One region of the Bacillus sp. SSR7 genome, then DNA from elsewhere that is predicted to be linked to it. Evidence: riboswitches for the same ligand, from Rfam matches in the RefSeq annotation. Region 1 holds a riboswitch; the other holds the start of a gene.
The links. A riboswitch is a leader RNA that binds a small molecule or an ion and turns the genes downstream of it on or off. The one in region 1 is predicted to bind thiamine pyrophosphate.

Region 1 (15,649 bases):
GAAGCTAGTAGAGGAAGTAAGTAAGAGTTTGTAGAAGAAGGCTATGTAGTATTAAAACGCTACATAGCTTTTTATTTTTTGATATCGGTAGTTAGAAAAAGGGGGAGGATTGTTTGAAAAGGAAACGGTTTGTAGAGTTGCAAAATGAGTTGTTTCGTTTATTCGAAAAAAGGGAATTCGAAGCGATTTATAGATGCATAGATAAAGCAAAAAGGGAGTTTCCTGAAAGAATAGAAAAAACTAGTTTTTGGGAAGCGTGTGCATTTTCGGCAGAAGGTAAGTATGAGGAAGCAATTGTTAGTTTAAACGAAGCTTTAGAAAAGGGGATTTGGTGGAATCCACATACACTTATGCAGGATGAAGATTTAAAGGGATTACGAGAGAAGACAGCTTTTAAAATGATAGTGAAAAAGTGTGAAGAAATCTTTAAGAAACAGCAGCTAACAGCTAACCCGAAGTTATTTACTTATGGAAATGAAAAAGCGAAGGCTGGACTATTTTCTTTACATTGGAGAGGATCACATATAGATGATTTTGCACCATATTGGTGTGAAGAAGAAATACTACATGAGTATATATTAGGTTTTTCCCAATCCTCACAAATACATGGAATGAAGTCGTATAGCTGGGATAATCATGAAATAGCTATAAAAGACGTTATGAAAACTTTTAATGATTTTGTAAATAAATATAACTTGGAGGACATCATCATCGCGGGAGCTTCTCAAGGGGGAAATATAGCGATAGAGTTAGCGCTAAAGAATATGTTAGCGACTCAAAAATTCATTGCAGTTATACCTGCTATTCGAGATGTTAAGGCAATTGAAAGTATAGTTGCATCAAATGATATAACGAATGTAGAAGGATATATTGTTACGGGAGACAAAGATCTATTTTACGAAAACACACTTCAATTAATGTTAATGTTCGAGGAATATAATGTGAACTGTAAATTAATTGTGAGAGAAGGTTTAGGTCATCTTTTCCCAGAGGATTTTAAACAAATATTAAAAAACATAATGGAAGAATGGACAGTTAAAAATATTTAAACAAACGTTTGATTAAAAAAGCACAAACCCTTTAAAACTTTGGGTTTGTGCTTTTTCTTTAAAACATAATTGAAATTAAGAGCATTCCAATTCCGATAGAAGTGAATGTTGCGATTAGTCCTGGAATCATAAAGCTATGATTTAAAACATATTTACCAATGCCAGTTGTACCAGTACGATCAAAGTTAATGGCAGCAACGATTGTTCCATAGTTTGGAATGAAGAAGTATCCATTTACTGCAGGGAACATCGCGATTAGTAGTGCTGGTGGAATACCGAGTGATAATCCAAGAGGCATTAAAGCGCGTACTGTTGCGGCTTGGCTATATAGTAAAATAGATAGAATGAATAATGCGATGGCAAATAGCCATGGTGCACTTGTTACTAGATGCTGAATGGATCCTTGAATCATATTTAAGTTTCCGTTAAAGAAAGTATCTCCCATCCAAGCGATCCCGAAAATAGCAACAACTGCTGTTGCCCCTGCTTTAAAGACGTTACCAGACACGATGCTTTCTACATTTGGTTTACAGAAAATAATAATAAGAGCTGCAATCGTTAACATAACCATTTCAATTGTATTTGGCATGGAAAGACGGGCTAACTTCCCATCAACTATCCATCCTGGACGAAGTGCTTCAAATGAACCGAGAAGTACGACAAGAAAAGTTCCTACTAGGAAAAGGATAACTGATAATTTAGCACCTTTTACACCAACAAATTCTTTTTTCTCTTCAATCTTAGGAATCATTCCTTCTTTTAATCGTTTTAAGTATTCAGGGTCTTCATTTAATTCTTTCCCCATTTTGCTAGCAACAAATGCAGCTACCATACAAGCGATGAAAGTAGAAGGGATACTTACTTTTAAAATATCTAATAAGGTGATTTTATAGTCAGCTAACATTGCTAAAAGTGCAACTGTTGCAGCTGATATAGGACTAGCTGTAATTGCTTGTTGGGAAGCAATTACAGCGATTGACATTGGTCGTTCCGGTCTAATTCCGGATTCGCGAGAGACTTCAGCGATAACGGGAAGTACAGAATAAGCAACGTGACCAGTTCCTGCACAGAGTGTAAATAAATAAGTAACAATTGGAGCAAAGAATGTAATACGTTTTGGATTTTTTCGTAATGCTTTCTCAGCCAGATGAACAAGGTAGTCCATTCCTCCAGCGGCTTGGAGTGCACCAGCAGCTGTAATTACTGCTAAAATCATAAGCATTACATCAATAGGAGGAGCTGTAGGTTGTAAGTGGAAGACGAAAACAAGTATTGCCATACCAACGCCACCCATTACTCCTAGACCAACTCCGCCTAGGCGTGCGCCAATAAAAATGCAGAGTAGTAACGTAAGAAATTGTAGCCAAAACATGATAAACTACCTCCGAAATTCATTAGTTAAGATATATTCGAATAATTTAATTTAAATGAAAATTAAAATAAATACTCAAAACAATCCTTGTGTTATATACATTTTTTATTATATAACACAAGAAATGTAACATTCACGTACTTTGTTAAATTATTTCGAAAAAATAATACGTTAAAAATTTACATTTATATCTCTAAATAGGTAGACATTTTAATTTTTATGTTGTAATCTTTGATAGAGAATAATTACATTCTCATAGAACTCCCATATCGTTCAACTCGTTCAGCGAGAAAGGCAAACTGATGGAAACATTAGGACGCAAAACTACAGGAGCTAAGGCCGAAAGGCTAAGCTAGCCAGTTACCGGACGGATAGGGTTGGTCTTGACCAATGCTTTTTCATTGGTCTTTTTTTTATTTGTGAACAAATGAGAAACCTTATCAGCTGTTGATAAGGTTTCTATTTTAATAGTTTTCCTTTATATTAAGTTAATTAAGAAAGGTGATGTTGATGAAAAAATATTGGCACAAGCTATCATTTCTTCAAAAGAATGTATTGTTAACTGTGCTAGTTATTTTGACGCTTGTTGGTACTATGGGAGCGTTAAGTTTTAACATGTTTCAAAATAGCATGATGTCTATATTTGAAAGGCATTCTTTTGAAACAGGAGATACGGTATTACATAAATTAGACGAAGAAATAGTGAGAGATGTTACAAAAGACCCAGTGGCACAAAGAGAAAAGAGAGAGAAGTTAACAGAGAAATTAGATGAAGCAACGGAAGAATTGAATAGCGTTGGACAAATCTATATTGTTGGAGCAAAAGAAAACGAAAAAGGTGAGTTACTAATCGTCGATTTGTCTACAGAGTTAGCAAATGTTGTTGAAGTAAGGCCGGGAGAATATTATAAACAACCAGACCTTTGGATGAAAGCATACGATAAGGTAATGAGCACGAAAAAAGCAAATATGACAGTAGTATATGAAGATCTATTAGGATCATGGGTAACGATATTAGAGCCAATTAAAGATGGAGATGGAAATATTGTGGCAATTGTTGCAGCCGATGTAGATGCTTCTATTGTTCCTATTACAAAGGAAAAGTTCATTATACAAGGTTTAATGTTTATTTGTATTTCTGTTTTAATTGCAACTGTTATTCAATTCTTAATCGTACGTAACGCACTTGCTCCATTGCGGGATTTACGTGAAGGATTGCGCAGAGTTGGTGAAGGTGATTTAAGTATTAAATTAGAGGAAAGACCAGATGATATTGGTATTATTAATGCGTATTTTAATAATACCATCGAGAAGTTTAAAGGAATTATAGATAAATTGAAGCAGACGGCAGAACAGGTTTCCTCATCTTCACAAGAATTGTCAGTGAGTACGAAAGAAAATAGCATGGCAGTCCAAGGAATCGTAAGTTCTATAGTTGAGTTAAGGGCTGGCGTTCAATTGCAAGAAACGTCAGTACCAAAGTATTTAGATATTGTATATGAAATGGAAGATAGGATGGAAGAGATAACTAATATTGCAAAACAAATGACGAAAGAGTCTGAAGGTACGAAGCATCATTCAGAAAAAGGAAATGGTATTATTGAACAGACGATGAATCAAATGAACATAATACAAAATGCAGTACAAGATTTATCTTCTATCATTTATTCTTTGGAAGTAAGATCAAAAGAAATTAGTGATATTGTAACTGTAATTACAAGTATTTCAAATCAAGCGAATTCGCTAGCTTTACATGCTACTATTGAAGCTTCACATGCTGAGGAAACTGGAGAGGGATTTGCCGTTGTTGCTGATGAAGTGCGTAAATTAGCAGAGCAGACGGAAGCATCAGCAAAAGATATAGCAAAATTAATAGGGGACACACAAGCCGAAACGGAAGAAGCTGTTGTTTCAATGCAAAAAACCTCAAAAGAAGTAGAGTCTGGAATGAAACTTGTTGAAAGTAGTGGTGCTTTCTTTGAAAAAATTTCGAAATCAGCACAAACTGTTACCAATCAAGTTGGAGTTGTTTCTAGCAATTCAAATAATATATTGCAAAATAGCCAAAATATTGTTCGTGTTGTAAATGAACTATCACTTATTGCAAATAAGTATGCGAATAGTAGTAGTAATGTTGAAAAAAGTATGAAAGAACAGGAAATGTCTGTACAGGATATTGCTGAATTAGCCAGTTCTTTAAGCTGGCTCTCACAGGAGTTACAAGAGTTAATTGGGGAATTCAAAAGTTAAATGAAATGATTATACATGCTTTTGTTTGTTCAATAAAATAAATCATGCTACAATGAAAACGAATTAAGGACCGGGGAGCCAATTGGCTGAGAGGATGTGAGCAAACATCGACCCTCAACCTGATCTGGATAATGCCAGCGTAGGGAGTTACTTAAAGTGATGTAGCATATGTTATTCTATAATAACTTGCATACAAGGCTTTCCTACTGCGTAGGAAAGCCTTTTCTTGTTTTAAAATTTAATTTCATAAGGGGGATTTTACTATGTCACAACAAGTTACAATTTCGTTTTCAGTAGTACCACAAGCAAAGAACAAAGATGTGTATTCTGTTGTTGATAAAGCAATTGAGGTTGTACAACAATCGGGAGTTCGTTATGAAGTAGGGGCAATGGAAACAACGCTGGAAGGAGAATTAGATGTACTTCTTGATATCATTAAACGTGCACAACAAGCTTGTGTAGATGCTGGAGCAGAAGAAGTGATTACTTCTATTAAAATCCATTATCGTCCAAGCACTGGTGTAACGATAGATGAAAAAGTTTGGAAGTACCGTGATGAATATGCAAAACCAGAAGCAATCTAAAATAATTACAGCAATTTGGCTTATCCTTCTCATTGCGATATGGGAAGGATCTGTTTCATTATTTAAAATTGAACCGTGGATTTTACCGAAGCCTTCTGCCATTGTTCAAGAATTAATTGGAATGAAAGATTTACTATTACCGAATACGATGCAGACGCTGCAGGAGGTTATAATTGGACTTTTCTTTGCGATTTTAATTGGGACAAGTATTGCAATTCTTATGGACGTTATCCCTTTATTTCGTATTTTAATAAATCCGTTACTTGTTATTTCGCAAACGATTCCAATCGTTGTACTTGCACCGTTATTTATTATTTGGTTTGGATATGGAATGCTACCGAAAGTAATGGTAGTCATACTCGTTTGTTTCTTTCCAATTGCGCTTAGCATTTTAGAAGGTTTCCAAACGGTAGATAAAAATATGTTGAAGTTGTTGCAAACGATGAAGGCAACGAAATGGCAAGTTTACCAGAAAGTAAAGTTTCCGGCAGTGCTTCCATACTTTTTCTCAGGGTTAAAGATTGCAGTTACATATAGCGTAATGGGAGCGATTATTGGAGAATGGCTCGGTGCAAGCGAAGGATTAGGAGTTATGCTTACGAGAGCTACAAAATCCTTTTTAACAGCCCGAGTATTTGGTGTGGCAGCAATTATTGTTATGGTGACATTATGTCTGTATTTTATCGTGGAGTTTATGGCAAGAATAACAGCACCATGGATATATAGAAAGGACGGCAGAAAATGAAAAAAGGTTTAAAAGTTATGTTGGCTGCCTTATTAGCGGTAAGTGTGGCTGGATGTAATCCGGCGAAGAAAGAAGAAAGTGCAAGTAAAGATCAAAAAGTAAAAGTCGTATTAGATTGGTTTCCGAATACGAATCATACTGGCTTATATGTAGCGCAAGCGAAAGATTATTATAAAAAGCAAGGCTTAGATGTAGAAATTATTCAGCCTGGTGATAATGTGACGGCAGAGCAAATGATAGCTTCTGGAAAAGCTGACTTCGCAATAAGCGCGCAAGAAAATGTAACGTTGGCTCGTGTAGAAGGTATTCCTGTTGTATCTGTAGGAGCGATTATTCAGCATAACACTTCAGCTTTTGCATCGCTTAAGAAAGATAACATGACTTCGCCGAAAGATTTTGAAGGTAAACGTTATGGGGGCTGGGGAGGACCAGCGGAAGAAGCTACATTAAAGACAATTATGGAGAAAAATCAAGCCGATTTTAATAAAGTGGAAAAAATCATCTTGGGACAAACAGATTTCTTTAAATCAATTGGTCGTGATGCAGACTTTGAATGGATTTATTACGGATGGGATGGAATTGAAGCGAAGCGCCAAGGAAAAGAGTTAAATACGATTATGGTGAAAGACTTAGATCCAGCGCTTGATTTCTATAGTCCTGTTATTATTACGAGTGAAAAACATACGAAGCAAGATAAAGACTTTGTGAAAAAGTTTATGAGTGCAACGACAGAGGGTTATAATTTTGCAATTAAAGAACCGAAAGAAGCTGCTGATATTTTAATTAAAGCTGTTCCAGATGTAAATAAAGATTTAGTACAAGAAAGTCAAAAATGGTTAAGTACGAAGTATCAAGATGATGCAAAAGCGTGGGGAGTACAGAAGGAAGAAGTTTGGACGAATTACATGAATTTCTTATATGATAACAAAGTTATTAAGAAGAAAATTGATGTGAAAGATGCCTTTACGAATGAGTTCCTTCCAAGTGAAAAATGAGTGGATTACAAATAAAAGATATTGTGAAATCTTTCGATGGAAAGAATGTATTAGCAAATATTAGTGCTTCTATACGAGAGGGAGAGTTCGTTTCCTTCGTAGGACCGAGTGGTTGCGGGAAAAGCACATTATTAAATATGATTGCAAATGTTGAAAATCCAACAAGTGGGAATGTAACGTATAACGATAAACACGTACAAGAACAAGATGTTGTAAGTTATATGCCGCAACAGGATTTATTACTACCGTGGCGATCAGCTTTACAAAATATAGTTCTTCCATTGGAAATCGAAGGGAAACCGAAAAAACAAAGGCTGACAGAAGGAATGGAAGCATTAAAGCAGTTTGAACTAGATGAATATGCAGACCATTATCCAGATGAATTGTCTGGTGGTATGCGTCAAAGAATTAGTTTTCTGCGCACATATTTATGTGAAAAGCCAATTATGCTACTTGATGAGCCTTTTGGTAAATTAGATGCTTTTACAAAAATGGAAGTACATAGCTGGCTTTTAAACTCTTGGCACCAAGAGAAGCAAACAATCGTTATGGTTACACACGACTTAGATGAGGCAATCTTGCTTTCGGATCGCGTATTTATTTTATCTCAAAGACCAGCATCGATAGTTGGTGAGGTACAAGTGAAATTACCTAGGCCGAGAACGATGGATATGTTAACATCACTTGAGTTAAAGAAAGATAAGGAAGAAATTTTGAGAGTATTAGCTCCTTATATGAAAAAATAGAAAAAGCCTCTTAACAGTTTTTGGTATAATTACTGTTAAGAGGCTTTTTTATCTAGGGGGAGGAAGATGAAAACTATAGAGAAAATAGTAGATGAATTAACGGCAGATAATCTTGAAGAAAGAAAAGCTTTATTAAAAAATCATATTTTATTAATGAAGTATGGTATGGAACATCATGAATTAAAAGAAGAAGAAATGACAGAAATTTTAAAGTGGGTTCAAGGTCGAGATCAATTGAGAAAAGATGTTCCGGAGTTACGTGATTTACATTTAATTAAAAAGTTTCAAGCGGTATTAGATGAATTTATTCATTCTATAATTTCAAATGGTTATATAGAAGACGCGGTAGAAATTCTAGAGAGTGTATTAAAAAGTATGGGGGCAGTCGCTCATATTGTAAAAATTATGTTTGTCGGCAAAATGAAAGTTAATAGAAATTCATTGGAAATGGTAGAGGTGTTAAAACGAGAGTGTTACAACTTAATGGAACAACGTGCTGTTGTCGGTTTACATGCTCAAATTTTTCACGTTTTAGGTTTTGTTCATTCAATTCAGTTTGATTTAGAAGAAAGGTCACAGGAGCATGGACGAGTTGTGATAGGTCTTTTAACAGATTTTAAAACGGATGAATTGAAGTCTGTACAACAATTTCAAACTGAGGACCATATTCAAGAAGTGAAAAGTATGGTTAATAAAGGATACGGAATAGAATTACAAAGAAGAATTTATATGTGGAAATCGTTAACGCTCATCTTTACAAGTCCATATGCGTTAGAAAAGATGTATAAAGAAATGTATGCAGAAAACGATAAAACGAGGAAGGAACAAAAGGAAAAGTAGAGAATAGAATATAACAGAGTAGTTTATACTCTTAATATAACAAATGTTAAAGGAGTGAAAGGATAAAATGACTTTATCAACTGTTCTTCAAATGGTTTTAGCTTGATATGGGAGAAGTCTGCCCATTTTTATCGATTAAGCTAAATTGAAGACAGCAGGTAAAGAACCTTAATCCTTTTTTACGATAATATGTAATGGGTAAGGTGTATTCACCTTACCCATTTTTATATGCAAAATTAAATAAGGCTTTATACTGTTGCTCTCTCTATTTAGCTTATGAACCATAAGTAAAGGAGAGAAAAAAATGAGTATATTAACAGTAGAAAATGTAAGTCATTCGTATGGTGAGAAAACCATTTTATATAATGCGTGCTTTCGACTATTAAAGGGCGAGCATGTTGGGTTAGTAGGGAAAAATGGAATCGGAAAATCAACATTGTTAAGGATTTTAACAGGAGAACTTATACATGATGACGGGAACATTGAATGGTTCCCGCATGTGAAGATAGGTTTTTTACAGCAGCATATGGATTTACAAGAGGGGATAACAATTGAAGGCTACTTACAAAGTGCATTTTCTGATTTGTATGCGGTTGAATGTGAGATGTTAAAAATAGCAGAAGAAATGAATGGAGCAGGAGAAGTAGAATTAGAAAAATTGTTAGTAAAGTATGGAGAATTACAAACTATATTGGAAAGTTCTAATTTCTATCAAATTCATACAGAAATTGAAGAAGTAGCAACTGGTTTAGGATTATTTGAAGTAGGTTTGGAAAAGGATGTTTCAAAGTTAAGTGGAGGACAGCGAACAAAGTTATTACTTGGGAAGCTCCTTTTAGAAAAGGCTGATGTTTTATTGCTAGATGAGCCAACAAACTATTTAGATACAGCTCATATAGAATGGTTGCAATCGTATTTGAGACTGTATGAAAAAGCTTATGTAATCATTTCACATGACGAAGTATTTTTGAACAGTATTACGAATGTTATTTATCATCTAGAAGCAGGGAAAGTGAAGCGATACGTAGGAAATTATGAAAAGTTTATGCAAAGTTATCAAGTGCAAACGAAACAATTGCAATCGGCGTATGCGAAACAACAAAAAGAAATTGCTCAGCTAGAAACATTTATTCAAAAAAATAAAATTCGAAAAGCGAAACAGGCAAAAAGTCGAGAGAAAGTATTGGAGAAAATGCAACGGGTTGAAAAGGTTAATCATGTCACTCGATCCCGTTTTGATTTCAATGTGTATGAGGAGCCAGTGAGTCGTATATTGCAAGCTGAGAAACTAAGGATAGGTTATAGTGATCCGTTATTTCCAGAGCTGAATTTACAAGTGAAAAAAGGAGAAAAGATAGCGATTGTTGGTCATAATGGAATTGGAAAAACGACGATGTTAAAAACGTTATTAGGTCAAATAAGGCCACTAAGCGGTTCGATTTCTGTTGGAGAACGAGTAAATCCTGCTTATTTTGCACAGGAAGAGTTTGCTTCAGAAACAACACCATTAGAGAAAGTTTGGACAGAAAGACCAGATATGACAAAGAAAGAAGTACGGCAAGCATTAGCGAAGTGTGGATTGAAAGAAGAACACGTATTAAAACCTATTCGTTTATTAAGCGGCGGAGAACAAACGAAAGTACGTTTATGTGAACTTATCGTAGCGAAAAGTAATGTTTTAATTTTAGATGAACCAACTAATCATTTGGATATAGAAACGAAGAAGGCTTTGCAGGAAGCGTTACAACAATATAAAGGAACAGTTTTACTTGTCTCACATGAGTCTTCTTTCTATGAAGCATGGATAACAAAAGTATGGAATATAGAAGAATGGAACGCTGAACAATATGAATAAAGAAAAGGCATTAGCTTGTATAAGCTAATGCCTTTTCTTTGTGATTAACATGATTTTCGAGAACTTTTACATGAGAATTGTATGAAGAAGCACTCTTATGGTGCGCTTATAAGCGTGCTTTTTCTTTTGTTATATTTATAATAATACTAGATGCCTTTCCCTAATAGGCGACTATCTTTCTTTATATATATAGATAGTTTGAAATGGAATTAAAATAATTCCTATATGTAAAGGATAATGTGATTACTATAGGAAGACAATAGAGCTTAAAGGAAATTCATGTAAAATTCAGATGAACTTCACGCGAACTTCATATTGGAAACTAAATATAATTATAATAGGTTATTATAATGTTCATTTGTGATTTTTCATAAAATTAAAAGTTTGAATTTAGGAGAGAGGAATCAAACCTAAATTCAAACTTTAGTGAAATAATTAGTGGGAGTTACGTTTAGTTTTCGCTAATGGATGCATTTACAAGTTCAGCAGGAGTGCCTGTTCCTGCCCCTCCGATTGTAATCGATCCACCAGAAGGAATTTCACTATTCCATCCTGCATTCGTAATTACGTAATGATTATTAGTTTTACTACTAATTTTAGAATCCCAAACTTGTGTTAAATTGCCGTTATAATCAAATTCTAATTTCCAGTTTTTAATAGGGGTTGTTCCACTATTTTTAATTACAATCGAGAAGTTGTAACCACTTCCCCAATTTGAAGTTACTGAAAAGGTAGCATTGCTATTTCCACCAGGAGGTGTTGTGTTAGCATCATCTGTTTTTACAATAATAGAAGTAGGCTGTGATTTATTCCCAGCGGCATCTTTTGCTATTATTGAAAATTTGTATTCTGTATTAGCTTTTAAGTTTTTAATTGTAATGCTATTTGTTGTTGTACTCCATTTCTCTTCCCCAGCAGTAATTTCATATTCCGTAACTCCTACGTTATCAGTAGATGCAGTCCAGTTTAATTGAACTGAGTTTGAATTTTTATTTGTAACAGCAATATTTTTTACGTTTGTTGGTGGCTCAGTATCTTTTTGAGTAATAGGTCCACCTAGTAATTCTTTTACTAACGTATCAAGTAATTTTGGCCCACTACAACTATATTTTGGACTTGTACGGCAATCTCCGCTAAGCTCCCAAAACATTGCGCCACTTAAACCTTTTGTTTTTATATAGTCTGTTTTATGTTTCATAGATTCATTATCATCGTAGCTAATAAATGTGCCTGTAGTTGCATTATATAAATAAGGTACTTTCGCTACATCGTTCCACCCGCGAACAAAACCATTTTTATTCACATAATTAGCTGCTAAATCACCATAATCATACACACCTGTATCACCGGTAGAATAATCATCCCAAGTACCTTTAGAAGCGAGCTTTCCATCACTACCTGGTTTACAAGGTTGGTATTGTCCATTATTTTCTTTTCCGCAACTTTTCCATCCACGTCCGTAAAAAGGTACACCTAATACGAGTTTATCTGCTGGAACCCCTTCATTTGTATAAATGTCTATCGCACCATCTACGTAAAATTTCGTATCCGCTGCTGGGTCATTTGGATCTTTGTATAGAGCTGCATTATGGTTAGAAGTAGCTTCCCATCCACCGTGGAAATCATATGTCATAATATTAATCCAATCAAGTATTTGAGAGATTTTCTTTAGCTCTGTATGATCGGCATAACGTTGGCTTGCACCTGATGCGATTGTTAGTAAATACTGTTTGCCATCTTCTGCACCAGCTTTCGTTAATGCATTTCGAACTTCTTGAAGGAGTAGGGTGAAGTTTTGCTTATCTTCAGGACGATAACTACCACCAGGAATCGTTTCTACGCCCGGATATTCCCAATCTAAATCAACGCCGTCAAATCCATATTCGCGTAGGAAATCGACTGTAGATTCAGCGAATACTTTTCTTGTTTTTTCATCAGCGGCCATGTCAGAAAAGCGGTTAGACCAAGTCCAGCCACCAACAGAAATAATTGTTTTTAAGTGAGGATACTTAGCTTTTAATCGTTTCAGTTCGCCGAAATTTCCGCAGCGTGCGTATTTATCACAATCTTCCCAAGTTGTACCTGAGCCAGGATAAGATTTTGTGACATCGGCCCATGGTTCACCGAGTACGAGAGTACCATTAGGGACTTCTTTATTTTGCAGTGGTACACCAGATTCTTTACAGTTCCACGTTTGTTTATTTGGATTATCGGGGTGATTAGAAGGGTTTCCATGTTTTCCATTCCAGCAAATATCAGCGAAAGCGTAGTTTAAATGAGTTAGCTTTGATGCATCAATGTCTGCAACTTGATAATTACGTCCGTAAATGCCCCACGAAGGAAAATACCCAACAATTTTTTGACCTTGCTTTGGTGAATCTGCTAATGCGAAATTTGGAGTAATAAAGTTCGTGAGAAAAAGAGGTAAGAAGAGTAGTAGGGATAGTAATAGCGGTGTGAATTTTTTTAATCTCATAGTCATTTCTCCTTTCAAAATAAAAGATATATTTAAAGGCATGCGCCAATAAATCACAATGAATCTAGACGTATGAAACGTTTAGATAAAGTGAAACTTTAAACAGTGGGGGGCTTCATCCCCCAATGATTATCAGCCCTCACCAATCGGACTTTTAGGGGCAGTTGATCCCCCACCTAACTTCGTTGCTTTCGCTAAATTTTGAGGTGGGGGTCTTACTGCCCATTAAAGCGGGATAAAAATGATCAGACATCACGAAGTCTATACAAGGGAGCTGGGGTGATTAAATCGTAGCAAATGTAAGATTTGGTGTAAACGCTTTATTGAATTCGAAAAGACTTTCTCAATATGAAGTGGCTCTAATACAGATTACACATGAAAATAAAATATTGATTGGGGAGGAAAAGGCTTCTTGTAATTAAATTTGAGAAAAAATTGTATGAAGTCAATTTGTAATAGCGTAGCGAGATGAGAAAATATCATGTAAAATAATAGTAAAAATATGTAAAGGAGCGAATGGTGTGGATGTCTTTTTGAACATTGCTGAAGAAAAAATTCGACAAGCAATACGGAATGGAGACCTTAATCATATTCCGGGAAAAGGAAAACCACTACAATTAGAAGACCTTTCAATGGTACCTCCAGAACTTAGAATGAGTTATAAAATTTTAAAAAATGCGGGAATGATTCCACCAGAAATGGAACTACAAAAAGATATATTAAAAATAGAGGATCTAATTGCTTGCTGTTATGATGAAGAAGAGAGAAAGAAATTAAGAGAAGAGTTAACAGCAAAAACGCTTCGTTTTCAGCAGGTAATGGAAAAGAGAAAGATGAAAGATAGTTCAGCTTTTCGTATGTATCAAGACAAAGTATTTCGTAAATTACGCTAAGAGGGATAAGATGACTACATTTAAAACGATAGAAGAATTAGCGACCTATATTGAAGAACAACAATTGGTACTTCTGTTTATTAAAACGGAAAATTGTGGTGTTTGTGATGTTATGCTAAGAAAAGTAAATTGCGTATTAGAGAATTATGATTATGTAGAGAAAATAGAGATATTACTACAAGACATGCAAGAGATTGCAGGGCGATATGGAGTATTTACAGGGCCAACAGTTTTATTATTTTATAAAGGAAAAGAGATCCTTCGCGAATCACGCTTCATTTCACTTGAAAATCTAGAGAGAACCATTCAATTATTCAAGGAATAAGGGAGGATTTTATATGGAATTTATTATTGTCATACTATTATTTGTTGTAGTCGGAACGATCGTAACAGCAGTTCGATCAAACAAAAAGAAGGTAAATCTTGCGAAACAAAATAACATTCATAATTCATCTAACAACTCATCACCATTATTTTTCTTTGCTGGATCTGATAATGATAGCTCGCATGATGGAGGTTCACATGATTGTGGAGGGTCTTTTGGGGGAGATAGCGGGGGAAGCTGCGGTGGTGGTGATTGATGAAAATGCGCCTTATATAGGCGTATTTCTTTTTAAACAAACGTTTGATTAGTCGGCTTACATATGCATAAACACAGTTAAACAAACGTTTGATTAATATTTTTAACATACTAAGGGGAATGGAAATGAAAAGGGAGCCGAAAGTGAAAAACAAGGGGAAAGTAGTGTTATTTTTATTAGCTGCGGGAGGCGTATTTCTAGTTAAATTAGCATTTAAATTTGGAACAATACATACGATTCGAACTTGGTTTGAAAGTACGTTTTCTTAAATAAGGAATATAGCCTCTTGCGATAGAGGTTTTTGATTTGTTATCATTAGACTGAACGGTCGGTTTAAAGAGGTGTGAATATGAGAAGAAGCGCAGAAGAGATAAAGAAAGAAATTGCATATAAAGCAGAAAGTCTGTTTTCACAGAAGGGCTATTCAGCTACATCTATGGAAGAAATTTGTGAAATTACAGAGAGAAGTAAAGGAAGCATTTATTATCACTTTAAAAGTAAAGAAGAATTATTTTTATTTGTAGTAAAACAGCATACGTATGATTGGCTTGAAAAATGGAATGAAAAAGAGAAGTTGTATAGTACGAATACTGAAAAACTATATGGTCTCGCGGAATATCATGTAGAGGACATACAGCAACCAATTTCAAATGCAATAGAGGAATTCTCTATGAGCCAAGTTGTAAGTAAAGAGATTTTGGATGAACTATTAGCTTTAACTAGAGAATCATATGTTATGTTTGAGAAACTAATTGAAGCAGGCATACAGTCTGGAGAGTTTCGTGAAGATAATACGCGCGATCTTATGTATATTGTGAATGGATTATTATCAGGGCTTGGAGTACTTTACTACGAGTTAGATTATAAAGAGCTACAACGTATTTATAAAAAGGCAATAGATGTATTGTTAAAGGGAATGGCAGCTGAATAATAGGTCAGTTGCTTTCTTACAAAACAAAATAGACCGAACGGTCGGTTTATGAAAGGGGAATGTAAATGAACGCTTTATTTAAAAACCGAGCATTTATGCTCGTTATGGCGTCTGATATTTTACAACAATTTGCAATTTGGATCAGAAATATGGCCCTTCTATATTTCATAATGGAGCGAACGAATAATGATCCAGTTTCCGTGTCGTTGTTATCAGTTATGGAATATGCACCTATTTTTATTTTCTCGTTTATCGGTGGTGCGCTAGCTGATCGCTGGAATCCGAAAAGAACAATGGTCGCTGGAGATGTATTAAGTGTCCTGTCTATTATA
Region 2 (15,649 bases), on a different contig from region 1:
TTTTTTACTTGCATCAGATGTATTCATAACGCGAATATTTTTCTTATCTTTTAATTGCGCCATTACAAAACATAGACCTACATGTTCATGTGCGTTATCGGCTTTCCAAATTGTAATAGGGATTTCAATAGGTATAGCATGTAGTTCTTCTATAGTTTTTAAAAACCTTGGTAAATACTCTTCTTCAAAATAATTTTCATAAGCATTTAAGTTGTTTACTAACCATTCCTGTCTTGCTAGTTGCCCTTCATTCATATGTAACTTATTTATCGGCCCAATTGAAAAGAATTCAGAAAAAGCAACGACCATCTCTTCCAATCGTTCTTCTTGACCCAGCATATGCTTTAAACATCCAGCTGTTGAATCATCAAAAGCAATATGTACGTGTGAGCTTTCTTTTACATTTCTTTTATAAGATGTATTACTCGTTAGTTGCCTAGAAATATCCATCAAATTTTTAATAGTATCTTCACTATACTTTTCTTCTAATAAATTTAATTGGATTAGAATACTTTGAAGTAAATGTTTTGCCTCATCTTCGTGCATATCCTCTACAGCATTTTTAATTTTATCTATCATGTAAATCCCTCTATTCATTTCAAAAATAACGTAGATTATAGTGTATCATTTAAGTGTTACTCATTAAAAGTTTTTTAGTCAAATCATGTATTAGAAAGATTGCTAAATAACCTTTTGTAAATCTTTTTATTTAAATGTATAATTATATAGAAAATAAAAATTATAGGAGCTATGTTTATGGAGAAAATATTTCCTAATTATAAACATTATCTAAAAAATTGGAGATTTATATTTATTTGTATATTACCTACTATCGCCTTTTTGTATGCTTTTGATGTCATCTTTGAATTACTATTTCATCAAGATTTCTATTTATCTAACTTAATTTTTGCTATTATTTTATTTTTAATATTTATGAGCATCAAAGACATGTTTAAAATTAAAAGTTAAAGATCCGGATAAAGTGAAACTTTACTCAGGGGGGGTTCTTCATCCCCACTGATTATTAGCCCTCATCAATCGGACTTTAATGGGCAGCCCGACCCCCACCTAACTTCTTTGCTTTCGCTGAATTTTGAGGTGGGGTCTTACTGTCCATTAAAGTGGGATAAAAAAAGAGCACCCTGCAATCAGATGCTCTCATGTGATAGAGGTTTTTCTGAGTATTAAGTAGGACACGAAGGTCTTGTCCCACTATCTAATATATGCTTGTACTTATTTTTTGTGCATGTACGAAGTATCACTTTAAATTCTCCTCATAAATTCATTGTACAATTAATATATTTATACATAAAAAAAACATCCTCCGTGGATGTTTTTTATGTACCAATTTTTAAGCTTCCATAAACTTAGCCGGTACACCAATTTTTTCAACTACAGAAGATATATTAGTAGGATTAATCATTACATTTTCAATACTAACTAATTTATTTTCTAATAGTCCATTCTCTGTTGTAATAAGTTTTTCAAACCGCTCTAAAGTCATCGAAAATTTATGTTCACTTCCGCCATTCATACTGACTTTTACATACTTCATCGTGCACCCGCCTTTCATAATAATCTATAATTCGATAAAAAGGCGCTTACATCCTTTTTATTTAATACTAGATTTTACACTTTTACACTTGCCAATTTACGTTTATATTTAATATGAAAAAAACTGATACTATTATTTGTTCATATTATAATTGCGAGTAAAAATGATAAAGATAGAAATGCACAAAGTGGTATAAATAAAACAGTATCCATTCTAGCAAAACGTGTATCTTTTTTTCGTTTAAAGATACCAAAATAATGAAATTCACCTATTACTCTTAGAAAAAAAACAACCATACAAACCCAGGATCCCATTCGAACAATAATATTAGGAAATGCGAAATGAACAATATTTGTTTGTTGTAATAAAATTATCGCTGCCATACTTAGTAAAAACGCAATGAACAAAGTCATCCCTGTACCTGGTGTAAAAGCCTTTTCTCCAGCTTTTGTTGGAATGACACTATTTGTCGCCCACTTACCTCCAAAAGCCCAATAAACATGTAAAAAGCTAACTAAAAATAATATACAGACAGAAATATATGTAATAATAAACATTTTGTCCTCCCATTATTTTATTTTAGTCCTCGATTTTAGAGTATGCTATAAATTTCACCTTAGCAATCTATTTTTAATAACATAAAAAACCCCTTAATGATTTTTCTTAAAATTGATTAATCATTAAAGGGCTTTTAATTTCATTATGCATTATACCTATTTCTACGACGTTCCATCCTCGTTTGTCCTTGAGAAGTCTCTTCTTTATATTGAGGTATTTGCTCTGCCATTTCATATGTTGCAACTGCAGTGGGTTCTTCGTAATTATGCTCACGTATTTTTTCAGGCGTTTTTTGTTTCGATACTTTTCCACCGAACTTAAATAATTTTAACTTAAATTTCGGTAATCTTGGGATCGGAATCTTAAATGATCGCTTTTTACGTTTCTTTTTTTGTTGAAATAAAGTTATATTTTCTTTATAATCCTCTTCTTTACGGTGTAATAACATAGCAATTAATCCACCTAATATAAGTCCACCAACTAAAAGCATAAGATATTTGAAATTACTTGTCATTAAACTCGACATACGTTCAAGTATGACTAACGACTGCACTTCTTTAATATCCCATAGTAAAGCAGCCCATAATGCGAATAAACCGAAAGTAAGCCCATATGTACGAAAACGGAATAAACATGGGATTAAAGCGATACAAGCAGCAATTTTTGCATTCTCTATGATTGAACTTGTTGAAATATCTTGATGCCAAATGACTAACAGTAGTGTAATAAATGGCGCATACGCTATCCAACTACATATACGTGAATATATTTTTTTCGCAAAATAACTACCGAAACTGGTGAAAAATAAAAGGCCTCCAATATATAAAGATTGTTCTAGTGGGATTTGTTTCATAATTCCTGCAACTGGAAAGAGGCCGCTTAATAGCATTAATAGCACATCTAATTTCTTCACAATTCCTCATTCCTTTCAAATTTCTTTTGAGTCAATTCATATTGCTTTTCCACATGGTGTAGTTTTTCATTTCTAAAAAACATCTTAATCCTGTATGGAAATAAAGTAAATATGTAAAAGAGAAGATACATGACAAAAGATATCCTTATTTACATGAAAAAATGACAAATCCTGACCTATATAATGAACAGGATTTGTCTATTATTATTTAAAGTAGAATAATTGAATCTTTCTTCTCTATTTTTAGAATATCTACATCCAATTCATCATCAAACTCTTTAAACTCTCTTGCATCTATATCCGTCATATAGCTCTTTATTACTTTCGCCATATGCATAGAATATGGCATGTGTATATTCTTTTCCAAAAGCATACTTGAATTACAGCACATATAATGTACCATTTTGGCAATATAGTTCCTTTCAACAGCTTTTACACCTAGAGGTAATATTTCAAGTATATATCGATGCAATGTTTCACTATCATTACACAGATACTCACCAGTGCTATAATACATTCCCTTTTGATCTATATATAAACTCGTACTATCCAGTACGTCATCACATTCTATCACACCGTATTTTGGTACATCAAAAGATGTATTTATTCTTACAGCATTTAAGTTTGGAACCTTTAGCACATCTGGAACAATGTCAGGGAAAGTATCTATATCAATTTTTTCATTTTGCACCTCTTTTATCCAATGTTTTCTTACATTCGCATCTATAATGAAGTATACTTGCTCATTTTGCTCTTTTGCATGTTGTAAAATTTCCGCTAATGTTTCAGAAACAAATTGTTTAAATTGAATGCCCATATCATTTCTTTTTGAAGGCTGCGGTAAAAAGGTAGTATGTTTATTTATATTCAATAATAGACGATCAATCGTTTGCCACTCTGTATTCCCATATAATTTATATAAAATTTCTTTTCCTTTAATTTGTGAAAAAATAGGTAAGAAATCAAATTTCGAGATTCGTTCAATTGATAAATTAACATATGTACAAGGTAAATTTATCTTATTCCAACTACGTTTCAAAAATCCTTTTTGTTCTAATAAACTCAAAATACCATTTATAATCGTTTTACGAGATACACTTTGGCCTATAAATAAATTTATAAATGCTGAAATACGGTTTGTTCTTGCAAATCCTTCTCTAACAATTTGCTTTGGATCAATTTTTTCACGTCCATCACAATTTTTCATTGCAATTAACGCCAAAGTCGCATCATTGCGCTCACCTGCAGTAGCATAAACCGCTTTCATAACATCCTCTACTAAATTCATTTTATACTTCTGGCAGTATTGCATTTTATATGGATTTTGCAATACCTTTTCAATATTACATCTTACTATTTTTAACAATACTGGAGAATCTGCATTTAATATATATGATGACTCACTGATTTGAGCTAACACCATTTCACTTTCAAATAAAGCTTGTTCTACTTCCAGCGATATTTTTTCAGACCATATTTCTAGCGTTATAGTCTCTAATCCTTTTGGTGCAATTAAAGGGAATAATTCTTTCCTATTATCCGTTTCCATCCTTTTACATTCTGGTAGTAATGTGAAATAAGAAAATTTTTGCTGAAACCCTTTAAATAGATACTCTCTTTCTTTTGCTTTTATACCAGATTTTATTTTAGTACCTTGAACTTTATATATTCTCTCATTGTATGGAAGCAACACTCTAAGATTTGCTCCTAGCATATAATCTTTCGGATATTGAAGAATATGTTCTAATTCAACTTCTCCACCTATATGAAAATCATCTTTTAAATTTCTAAATATTTTAATCCACTTAATACCATTTGTAGCTTGTTGTACTTTTAGTTTTACAAACCGTAATTTTTTATTATTCAATGCAAATTCTGGAGTAGAAATTAATATCATGCCCCGTTTTCGTCTCAAAAGCAAAGGAATATCTGGATGGTTATATTCTTGATAAAACCTCCGAATTCCTATTGAAACATTTAATAATGGAATGTTCTCTCCTCCACGCGTTATATATTCGAACCGAAATACATAGGCGAAATAGTCTTCTGTTTTTTCATCTTTAATAGGCTCTGACATCGCCTCACAAATATTTTGTGATCTAAGAGGAGAAAAATATATATCTTCTTCGTGTATATTTTCTAATTGTACAGGACGTTCACAAAAAATATGTGAAATTAAAGCGGGCACCCACTTAGTATATACTTCCTTATCATGTAGTACTGTTAAATTAGAAATTAAATCGTAATGCCATTCATATTTTGGCGATTCTATTAATTTATTCGGTTTCCAATCATGAATAATCTCATACCAACTTTGAAAAATATAATCGAGTTGTTCTTTTCTAATAGGTTCTTTACATACAATCCATGGTGTATTTTCGTTTAATACATATGGATTATGCTGAATAAATAATATATCAGAAAACATATCATATAATCTTTCATTTAATCGTTTCAACTTACTCGTTAATAAAAATGTCTTATAATGTATCTCTACAATATCGAGCCATTCAATAGGAAAATATATAAATGATACGCTTTCGTTTAAAAGAGGTTCTACTATATTTTCAAATGTTAACAGTCTTAGTTTGTTCATAAAATCATTACTTCCTTTCTTTATTTGTCTTGATTGTCAAAAAACTAGCACTTGCTCTAATCCATTTAAATCAAGTATTTAAAAGAAAAGTAAAAAACATTTCTCCGAATCATATATTATTGAAACAGCCCATTTTAAAATAAAAAGTAATTATCATATACAGCCCCCTTAAAACAATATTTCAATACATACAAATTATACAATATAAATAACTTAATGTATTTATCATTTACAATAACTTTACAATAAAACTAAAAAAGAACACCTTAAGTCGGTGCTCTTCTTAAAAATATGAACCATTATGTAATTGAACATAAGGATAATATGAATCCTCCAAATGAAATTGCTCCTAGTAAACCTAATACAAATCCTGTTAAACAAATACAATCAGCAAGACAAATGGAAGACTGCGATAACGGAACAAATGACCTACTTGTATTCGATCCATATTGTTTTATTTTCTCATAATTCATATCTAACATGTAATGTAGACAGTTTACACCATCCTCAATAGTATGTAGAGATTCTTTTTCTAATCGTTCCAATAATTTACTATTACAAGCAACTGGAAGAGGATACAGCTTATCTAATTTCATATTTTGATAAATTAATTCTAAACGAGATAATATATTATCTTTCTTCTTTTCAGATGTTACAGTACTTTTCATGTAATTAAGTTCATTTAATAACATTGTCAATTCATCTCTTTTTCCGTATAAATCCTTAGCTATTTTTCTCTTTAGTTTGTACGAATGGATAATAGATTTAAATTCAATCATTTTAATACACTTCCTAATTAAATATTATTTACCCATTATTATATAGATAAACAGTACTTTTTAATCCTATTTAAAATACACTCAAGCCTCTTAATTTACTATCTATTAACATTACATTAACCTTACATATTTGTAATAATTTCATTAGCTACACACTAGCTAGTAGAAATCACTCCTTAAATTAGACAGACATTTGATGATAAATCCATAAAAAAAGCAATGATTAGATTTTAAATCTAATCATCGCTTTATCTACCTCACCTTGATTTACACCTATATATCCATTAGCGATAGCTATATTCTTTGTCGGCATGTACATGTATAAAGCTAATGTTTTTTATTAATAAATGTAGTCAATATTCATATATTACAATAGCATCAGAAGTACCATTAAAACAATTAGAGCAACTACCACAGCTGCCACAACCGCCACAACTAAAACAACCAAAACAACCGAAGCAACCAAAACAACGGAATCCACCACAGCGACCTGCACAACCGCCACAACGACCACAACCTCCACAGCGACCACAACCGCCACAGCGACGAGCAGCATCTTCAATATAGTAATATGGATATTGGTTTTGCTGATCCCAATACACAATATCTCCAGACCGGTAATCATTAAGGCTTAACGCTTGTAGTTCTTGTTGAAACTGATTCATTTTCATAACCTCCGTTTATAAAATAAAACCTCATCGATGCTTTCCTATATCTCTGTTCGTTAAATCTAAGTAGAAATAGCGCTATAAACTAAGTTCAATTCATACACCAACAAAGTATGACTTAACACTAGATGATGCACCTTGTTTATGTACCTATTTTTACTATGGGCTCATTTTTATAAATAGAAATTATAAAATTTGAATTCTAGTGTTATATCTTCATGCTTACTAAGTTCAATTCATTTCTCAATAACCATGATGCCGTACCCTTTACGTTCAAGGTAGAATTTCATTCCATTACGCTGTTCATCTGAAGTTGGAGCAGTAACGAAATATGTTAATCCGTTTGTTTGTAATATAAAGTGAAACTTTAATCAGTGGGGGGTTTCTTCATCCCCACTGATTATCAGCCCTCACCAATCGGACTTTTATGGGCAGTTGATCCCCGCCTAACTTCTTTGCTTTCGCTGAATTTTGCGGTGGGGGTCTTACTGCCCATTAAAGCGGGATAAATGTGGCAGAAGTTTAACCAGTTAATGCGCAAAAAATTAACTTAACTAACTTATCGATATGACATTTTGCCGTATCCGTAACACTATCAACTTTACGCAAATCTAGCAAGAAAAAATATATAGATAGGCATTATCCATACCTATCTATAATGTTACTTTCATTTTTATCCAATTACATCTTTTACGTCTGTATCCACTGGCCACTTTTCTAAAGTATAAGCCATTTCCCAAAATGAATATTCATATTGACTACTAATAATAAAATGTTGTTTCATTCGCTTACGGTCTGATTCAGTTACTTTTTCAGCGATAGTATCTAACCGTGTAATTTGCTCTTCAACTAATGTACGGAACCAATCAGATCCATAAGCAGAAATCCATTCGTTATAAATTGGCTCTTCTGGCTGACACTCTTTTAAACGCTCACCAATTTCATAATATAACCAATAACAAGGTAAAATGGCTGCAATGATATCGCCTAAATGTCCTTCGTACGCAGCACGATACATATGTGAAGTATATGCGTATGCAGTTGGAGCAGGGATAAAATTATCTTTTTCTTCTTGTGTTATCCCTAGTTTCTTCGCAAAATTCTCATGTAATGATAATTCCGCCTCATATGTATTTTGGGCATGGTGTGCCATACGAGCTGTCGTTTCTAATTCCAGTGCTTTTGCAGCTCCTAATGTTTGTACTCTAGCAAAGTGACTTAAATAATATGAATCTTGAAGCACGTAATAGCGAAAACTAGCTAAATCTAACGTTCCTTCACCAAGTTTTTTTACAAAAGGATGATGAAAACTAGCTTCCCAAATTGAATCTACTTCTTTACGCAATGATTGTGAAAAAGTCATTTAAATTCCTCCAATAATTCATTTAATATAAGTATTTATCCACAGCTATTAACGCTTTAAAATAAAAAAACTTTCTTTACAGGCGTAAAGAAAGTGAAATTGACAGTATTTATACATAAAATAGCAATGTCTTTTCCACTTCCCTACGCTGGCATTAACCAGATCAGGTACTAAGAGTCTCAAATTCCCATTTGATCTCAGCCTATAATAGGCCCCCCTAGTGGATAAATATTTAATTATCGTATTGTATTCATCATAACACACTTCATGTTACTGTCAAAAGTATTCATAATACCACTACTTAAAACCCTTCTTCTTTTCTTACTCTTAATGAAGTTTCAATAATCATATCTAATAGTTTACTATAATGAATTCCCGCTGCACCTGCACTTTTCGGTAGTAAACTTGCTTGTGTCATCCCTGGTAATGTATTAACCTCCATTACATATGGAATACCGTCTTTCACCATCATATCAACTCTTGCATAAACACTACATTTTAATGCTTTATAGCAAGCCAGTGACGCTTTGTTTACACGTTCTTTTAATTCAGCTGGAAGTTCAATAACTTCTTCAATAGTACCTGCATCATCATATTTCGCATTGTAATCAAAGAACTCCGCTGCATGTCGAATTGAAATGATAGGTAACTGTTTACCATCAAAAATGGAACATGTAATCTCATCACCTTTTATATATTTCTCTATTACTACTTCAGAATCCCATTCGAACACAGTTTCTAGCATTGAAATTAATTCGTCTTTATCATAGACAATTTTCACCCCAACACTCGATCCACCAGAGTTTGGTTTTACCACTAAAGGAAATCCTAATTTATCTAATTCATCAAGATTAAGATCCTCCATTTTTGTAAGTTCAATCCAATCTGGTGTTTCTATTCCTTCATAACGTAAAATCTTTTTCGAAATATTTTTGTCCATACATATACCGCTAGATAACATATTGCTTCCGCTATATGGAATACCTAAACTTTCAAGCGTTCCTTGAACTGTCCCATCTTCTCCGTATTTTCCGTGTAATGCGAGCAGCGCGAAATCAATGTCCTTCGCTTTTTCGATTAAATCCATTTTTTCGTTTAACGTAATTGGAACTATTTCATACTTACTTTTATCTAAATGTGCGATCATTTCATTTCCAGTCATAATTGATACTTGTTTTTCAGAAGATACTCCACCCATAATAACGCCAATTCTCATTTCCTCAACTCCAAATTTCATTTTTTATTGTATCACCAATTATTTTGATTCCCCGAACTATGTCTTCTTCTTTCAGACGTGAAAATCCTAATCGAAACGTGTTCGCTCCTCCTCCATCAGAATAAAAAACATCTCCAGGAGAAAATGTAACCCCTTGCTCATAACACTTTTGCAAAAGCGTACGGGCATGAATTTTTTCTTCTAACTCTATAAATAAATGGAGGCCACCATCACCGGTCATTCTTTGAAACGGAATGTACTCGTTACATGCCCCAACAGCTAACTCATATTTTTTCTTATAAACTGATCTTGCCTTTTTTAAATATTTTTCAAAATATCCTTCATGTAAATATTGAAATAGAACAGCTTGATCTAATGTAGAAGTGTGAATCGTTCTTGCTCTTTTTACACTTTCTAAATGATGAATTAGTTCTTTATCTGCAATAATCCATCCTACACGTAAACCAGGGAAAAGTACCTTCGAAAAGCTACTAATATAAATCACATTATTACCAGCACCAGCAAAAGTTAATAATGGTGCTAAATGTGAACCTGAATAACGTAGTTCTTCATTAAATCCATCTTCTATAATAGGAATTTTATATTTTGAAAATAATCTCATCAGTTCCGTTCTTTTCTCCGAACTCGTGACAATACCAGTTGGATTATGATAAGAAGGAATTAAATACGCGAAATCAAAATCCTTTTTACGCAAACTTTTTTCTACTTCATTCGTATCGATGCCATCTTCATTCATATTTATTCCATGCACTTCAAGTCCATGTAAACGAAAAAGCTTCAACGCAGCATGATGAGTTGGATTCTCACAAATAACCCGCCCTGATTTCTTCGATAATGAGGAAAGTACAATATCCAATCCTTCGGTAAATCCATTTGTAATTAATATATCTTTATTTGAAATATCTACACCTTTCATTTCCATATAATGAAGTAGATAGTTCATTAACGGTCTATAACCTTTTGCGTAGCCGTAGTTTAATACGACATCACCTTCAATGGACATACGAGTAAGAAAAGCTCTTTTGAAATTTTCCACGTCAAATAGCTTTTCGTCCGGAGCAATGCTATTAAAAACAATCATTCCTTTTTCCCAGCGGACACCATGTTTCATTAAATCTAATTCATCCGCTAATAAGGTAACTGTATTAAGTTTATTTTTCCAATCTATTTCAACAGACGAAGTGTTTGAAATATCAACCTTCGCAACAAAATTTCCTTTTCCTTTAACTGCATAAATGAGTCCTTCTTGCTCTAAATCGGCATAAGCAGCGAGTACAGTATTTCTGCTCACACTTAGTAATTCGCTTAGTTCCCTTGTTGAAGGGATTTTTTGATCCCCGAGCAAATGCCCTTTCATAATCATCTTTTTCAAATAATCTTTCAATTGAATATAAACGGGACGATCTTTCACAACTTTAAAATCTTTAAACAATTCCTTACCCCCTGCAATCATTTTTGCATATTTATTTCATTCTCAAAAGGTCCACTACATATGTATTTTTTATTAAGGGCGGTACGGCCTTATAAAATGAAACTTTAATCAGTGAGAATATTCATCCCCACTGATTATTAGACTTCACCAGTTAGGACAAATCTTTTCGATATAAGTTTATAACATCCTTTAAAGCTGCTGCTGCGGCTCCACGTGGATTAGAAGCACCACCAATTGTAGTAACTTGTCCCATCGTATCTGTAAAGAACGTAATCCCTTTTTCTGTCCCATTTACATTTGCTAGCGGATGATCTTTATCTATTTCGTGCGGTTCCACATGAAGAGCCACTTTACCATCCTTATCCTTATATGCTGAAGCTATTAATTTAATATATTTATTATGTTCTTTAGCATTTCGAATTTGTTGTTGTGTAACATGTTCAATTCCTTTTATTTGTATATCGGTAAGCGTATGTTCTGTTCCCATTAAACTGTTTGTCAAAAGTAACAATTTACACGCACTATCAGAACCACTTACATCTAATATTGAGTTCGTTTCAGCAATCCCTTTACTTTGCGCTTCTTTCAGTGCTTCTTCAAACGTAATATCTTCCTCATTCATTTTCGAAAGAATATAATTTGTAGTCCCGTTTAATATTCCTTCTATTTTTTCAATATGGCAACCAGCTAAACTAAATTGACCAATATCAAGTGTCGGTAATGCCGCAGCAGTTGCACCACTATATCGAATTCGTACATTTGCGATTTTTGCAGCTTCATTTATTTCTCTCCAGTTTGTAACAAGCGCACCTTTTGAAATTGCTACTATATCCATTTGTTTTTCAATCGCTTGTTTTATATATTGTTTCCCTGGATTTCCATCTTTAAGGTTTGTAGCTGTTGATTCCACCAGCACTGTACCACTTATGTTATCTGTTGCACGTTCCTCCGGATGATATTCTATATACTTTTCAATTGCAGCACTACTGCTACCATACATTAATAAGTTATGAATAGATAATCCATCCTCCTTATGTATTGCAACATTTCTACCTAATACGCCACTTACAACTAACTCTATACCATATGTTTCATATATATATGAACATTTTTCATGTAGTAATTTTATAAACTCTCTTCCTACTGTTCCATATCCTGATAGTACAACTTTAATTTTCATAATATCCCCCCATATTTTTCTACCAAATCCCTCTTTCAATATAATATAAAGCGCCCTCGAATTCCATCGAGAGCGCTTTATTATTACCTATTTCGGTAAACGTGATAGCTTTTCAGCAATTGTTCTATAAAACTCTTGAATGTTAGAAAAACCTAACGTGTCTGAAATACTTAATCCTACCATGTCGAGATGGTCCCAATTTGCTTTCGTTTCGATATGATTCCATTTCCCAATCTGTAATGACTCATTATTATTTACGGTAGCATTAGAAGAAGGTGCAATCATAGAACTTGTATTTACTACACCATCATTTTGCCACCAAGTAGTATCAATTAATGGACGATTTTCTTCATACCTTGCATAGGAACCTAAGAAAAATGCATTCCCCATTAACACTTTATTCATCGTTATATGAGGCAAATGTAAACCTGTTATAGGTGCCGCTTGTGATGCATGTCCACTATAGGATAAGTAATACACATTCGGTTGCGTCTTTACCCAATTATTTAACTCCTTTGCACCATCTGTACTTAAATCCCATTGACTTATATCTTTTGTATTTTTCCAAAGTGAACTATTTAGAATACGATTACTGTATTGGAAAAAGGACTCTCCAACATTTTTCTTTATGTCCCATTGATCCAATTTAAAATCATATAGTGATAAATTATCGTTTCCTCCAAAACTTGCAGCTGTAATGAGTAAATCTTTAAGGAACGGTAGTAGAAGACTACCATCCGCAAGTGTTGTACCGTTGTGAGGAGTTGCTAATGTTGTAACACTATGAACATATGATTTCTCGCCCTCAAATAATGGTGATATTTTGGTGTTTGGGTGATTTTTCACATAATTTTTTTCTTCAAAACTGCCTTCTTTTAATAGCTGTACTAATGTTCTAATCGTTTGTCCACCCATGCTATGCCCAACTAAATGAACTTTATTTGTTTCACTCCAATTCGGCGCAAAACCACTATAAGTTCTACCAAAACGATTATGTCCATGTTTCTCAGCATGTGCGGCACCGTAGTCTACTGTTCCACCGTTAATTTGGGCATATAATTCACATGCACGGTCCCAGTTACTAGAAACTGGTCCAACAGCTGCAGTATGAACTGTATAACCATTACGTTTCAAATCTTCTTGTATATCATGAACACCCCCCCAATATTTAACCCCTAGCATTTCCTCTCTACCCCATCCGGCAAACCCATTTACTAAAATGATCGGATAATTATTTTGTTGACTCTCTTCAGCATATGTTATTTTCGCTACCAATGAACAAACAGCCACTAATGCAAAAAAACATATTTTTAAAAATAACTTCCCCATATTTCCTCCCCCTGATAAAACGTTTACATTTTTCACTTTACAGCATGCTTTAATAACTTAAACATAATGTAAAGTATTTTATATACGTTGTATATATAGAAAACATATACAAATGTTGATAAATATTAATTCAAGTAAACATTTACTTTTTACAATACACCTTGTAAATCTGTTTATTTGAATTTATAATTAGATATAGTTTCCTCATGTTAAAAAGATTTAAAAACCATAAGAAAACTAATCTCATTACTTGAAAAGGAGGAAAAAGCATGCAAATCGGATTAAATATTCATACATTATCTCAACCTACTAAAATAACTCCATCTAATCTTGAGCATAATACTATCTCTTCTACTAAACTTGAAAGTAAGAAAGTAAATGATCCTATCAAGTTCGATATTCGTTCATCCGAAAAAGAAATGAAACAGCCTGAACATAAATTTAATGAATTAGATTTATGGAAGATGTTAAAGGATAAAGGTGTTCCTTTATGGATCATCCTTGAAATGCTACAAAAAGCCCGTAAAGAAAAAGAAGCTCAAAATAATTCAGTTCAAAATTCAAATGCGATTGAAGAAACGAGCGAGACTCGATTAAATGAAGTAATGTAATCTATGTTATATGAATGCTCTAAAGTAAAAAGAGTTCGAGATTGATAAAATTTCTATCAACCTCGAACTCTTTTTTAAGATTTTTCTCCAATCGTTACAAACTGAAATGATACTTCTCCTTGATGATCTTTAATTAACTTTTCTACTTTTACTTTTTCATTTATTAATGTATTATCTGTCGACATTTTAGGTTTTTCATCACCTAAAGACTTGTTCAGGTGGAGAAGATGCATTTTCGTTTCATTTGCTTTTAATTCTTTATACACACTATCTTTTGCTACAATTACATACGCTTGTGTTGGATATTTACGAGTGTTACCTATCCAAGCATCACTACCGTATTTAACAGTAAACTCCTTTCCTTCTAATTCAATACTTTTTAAATTTTTTTCATCTTCTTGTGCTAACAAAATCGAGCCTTCTTTTGGTAACTTAGGTAACGTATCTATAGGTCTAAATTTGGATCCATTCTCTCTTTCACGAAAAACCTTTGTTTTAATCAACGCTTGTGCTGTAGATTCATTTAAAATTAAAACTTGTCCATTTCCGAATGTACCCGTTTTTACAGAAAACACTTCATTTTCTTTCGTAATTTCCTGATAACGATTCATAATTGATAAAGTATTATTTTCATCTCCAATGATTAATACACCGTTAGCTGGAAATCTGTTTTCATTTTTAGAGCATGCACTTAAACTTATTAACATTAATATACTTAAAATGAAAATAGATAATATTTTCTTCATCACAGTTCCTTTCATAAATCAAATTGTTTTTACATGCTTTTATGCAGTCTTACTTACTCATATTCCCTACTGTTCCATAGTTTTATAAAGCTTTTGTAAATAACGCCAACGAGTTATATAGAAATATAAAACTTGTATACAGATAAATGAAATTAAAATTATAATAGAACTATTTAAAATAGAAAAATCGACTAATTGTTGCAATGCCATATAAGCAACCACTGTGTGTATTACTGCAATGGTAATCGGTAAAAAGAACATTAATAATAACTGTCTCGTTACAACTTTTTTCAACTCTCGCTTACTTAATCCCATTTTCGAAATCATTTTATATTGTTGTTGATCCCGATCCAAATCAGTATATAACCGGAAGTAAATAAAACTAGCGGCAAATGTGAAGAAGACGATTCCAACTAAAACACTTGCCATAAGTAATAATCCATTCGTTTGTTTTGCCTCTAACAAACTTAAAGTCAAAGCTTGAAAATAGAAATTACCTTCTCTTGCATCTGCATTGAATATACTATTTAATTGATTTGAAATTTCTTTCGTCTTTATCCAGTCATCTACAACAAATCCGTATGTACGATGTTGAATAACTACATCATCTTGATTGATATTAAAAGGAATACCATCATATACACGATCTTGAACCGCGATAAAAATACCGCTAGTATCATGT

Region 2: linked by a shared signal. The riboswitch ahead of tenA (thiaminase II) and the one ahead of AC0NJG_RS16065 (MTH1187 family thiamine-binding protein) in region 1 are both predicted to bind thiamine pyrophosphate.

The regions. Positions count from the first base shown of each region.
Region 1 is NZ_JBVVXV010000008.1:89,107-104,755, reverse strand. Features, by position in the region: gene thiE (thiamine phosphate synthase) at 1-34, shown strand, start outside; gene AC0NJG_RS16080 (alpha/beta hydrolase) at 114-1,049, shown strand; gene AC0NJG_RS16075 (anaerobic C4-dicarboxylate transporter family protein) at 1,108-2,421, opposite strand; cyclic di-GMP riboswitch class I at 2,705-2,789, shown strand; gene AC0NJG_RS16070 (methyl-accepting chemotaxis protein) at 2,932-4,671, shown strand; TPP riboswitch at 4,733-4,834, shown strand; gene AC0NJG_RS16065 (MTH1187 family thiamine-binding protein) at 4,935-5,255, shown strand; gene AC0NJG_RS16060 (ABC transporter permease) at 5,227-6,000, shown strand; gene AC0NJG_RS16055 (ABC transporter substrate-binding protein) at 5,997-6,995, shown strand; gene AC0NJG_RS16050 (ABC transporter ATP-binding protein) at 6,992-7,741, shown strand; gene AC0NJG_RS16045 (hypothetical protein) at 7,808-8,581, shown strand; gene AC0NJG_RS16040 (ABC-F family ATP-binding cassette domain-containing protein) at 8,886-10,436, shown strand; gene AC0NJG_RS16035 (glycosyl hydrolase family 18 protein) at 10,888-12,912, opposite strand; gene AC0NJG_RS16030 (DnaJ family domain-containing protein) at 13,434-13,805, shown strand; gene AC0NJG_RS16025 (thioredoxin family protein) at 13,816-14,130, shown strand; gene AC0NJG_RS16020 (hypothetical protein) at 14,144-14,386, shown strand; gene AC0NJG_RS16015 (histidine kinase) at 14,512-14,655, shown strand; gene AC0NJG_RS16010 (TetR/AcrR family transcriptional regulator) at 14,736-15,317, shown strand; gene AC0NJG_RS16005 (MFS transporter) at 15,383-15,649, shown strand, end outside.
Region 2 is NZ_JBVVXV010000001.1:259,467-275,115, forward strand. Features, by position in the region: gene AC0NJG_RS01450 (DUF1835 domain-containing protein) at 1-579, opposite strand, end outside; gene AC0NJG_RS01455 (hypothetical protein) at 757-969, shown strand; gene AC0NJG_RS01460 (hypothetical protein) at 1,352-1,555, opposite strand; gene AC0NJG_RS01465 (DUF3995 domain-containing protein) at 1,696-2,112, opposite strand; gene AC0NJG_RS01470 (DUF3959 family protein) at 2,256-3,026, opposite strand; gene AC0NJG_RS01475 (RNaseH domain-containing protein) at 3,235-5,622, opposite strand; gene AC0NJG_RS01480 (homoserine dehydrogenase) at 5,922-6,401, opposite strand; gene AC0NJG_RS01485 (heterocycloanthracin/sonorensin family bacteriocin) at 6,755-7,066, opposite strand; partial or broken gene AC0NJG_RS01490 (N-acetylmuramoyl-L-alanine amidase C-terminal domain-containing protein) at 7,306-7,428, opposite strand; gene tenA (thiaminase II) at 7,743-8,432, opposite strand; TPP riboswitch at 8,556-8,661, opposite strand; gene ddlB (D-alanine--D-alanine ligase) at 8,734-9,648, opposite strand; gene pdxR (MocR-like pyridoxine biosynthesis transcription factor PdxR) at 9,653-11,101, opposite strand; gene AC0NJG_RS01510 (homoserine dehydrogenase) at 11,253-12,281, opposite strand; gene AC0NJG_RS01515 (esterase/lipase family protein) at 12,369-13,610, opposite strand; gene AC0NJG_RS01520 (DUF3914 domain-containing protein) at 13,880-14,221, shown strand; gene AC0NJG_RS01525 (lipoprotein BA_5634 family protein) at 14,296-14,967, opposite strand; gene AC0NJG_RS01530 (ABC transporter permease) at 15,034-15,649, opposite strand, start outside.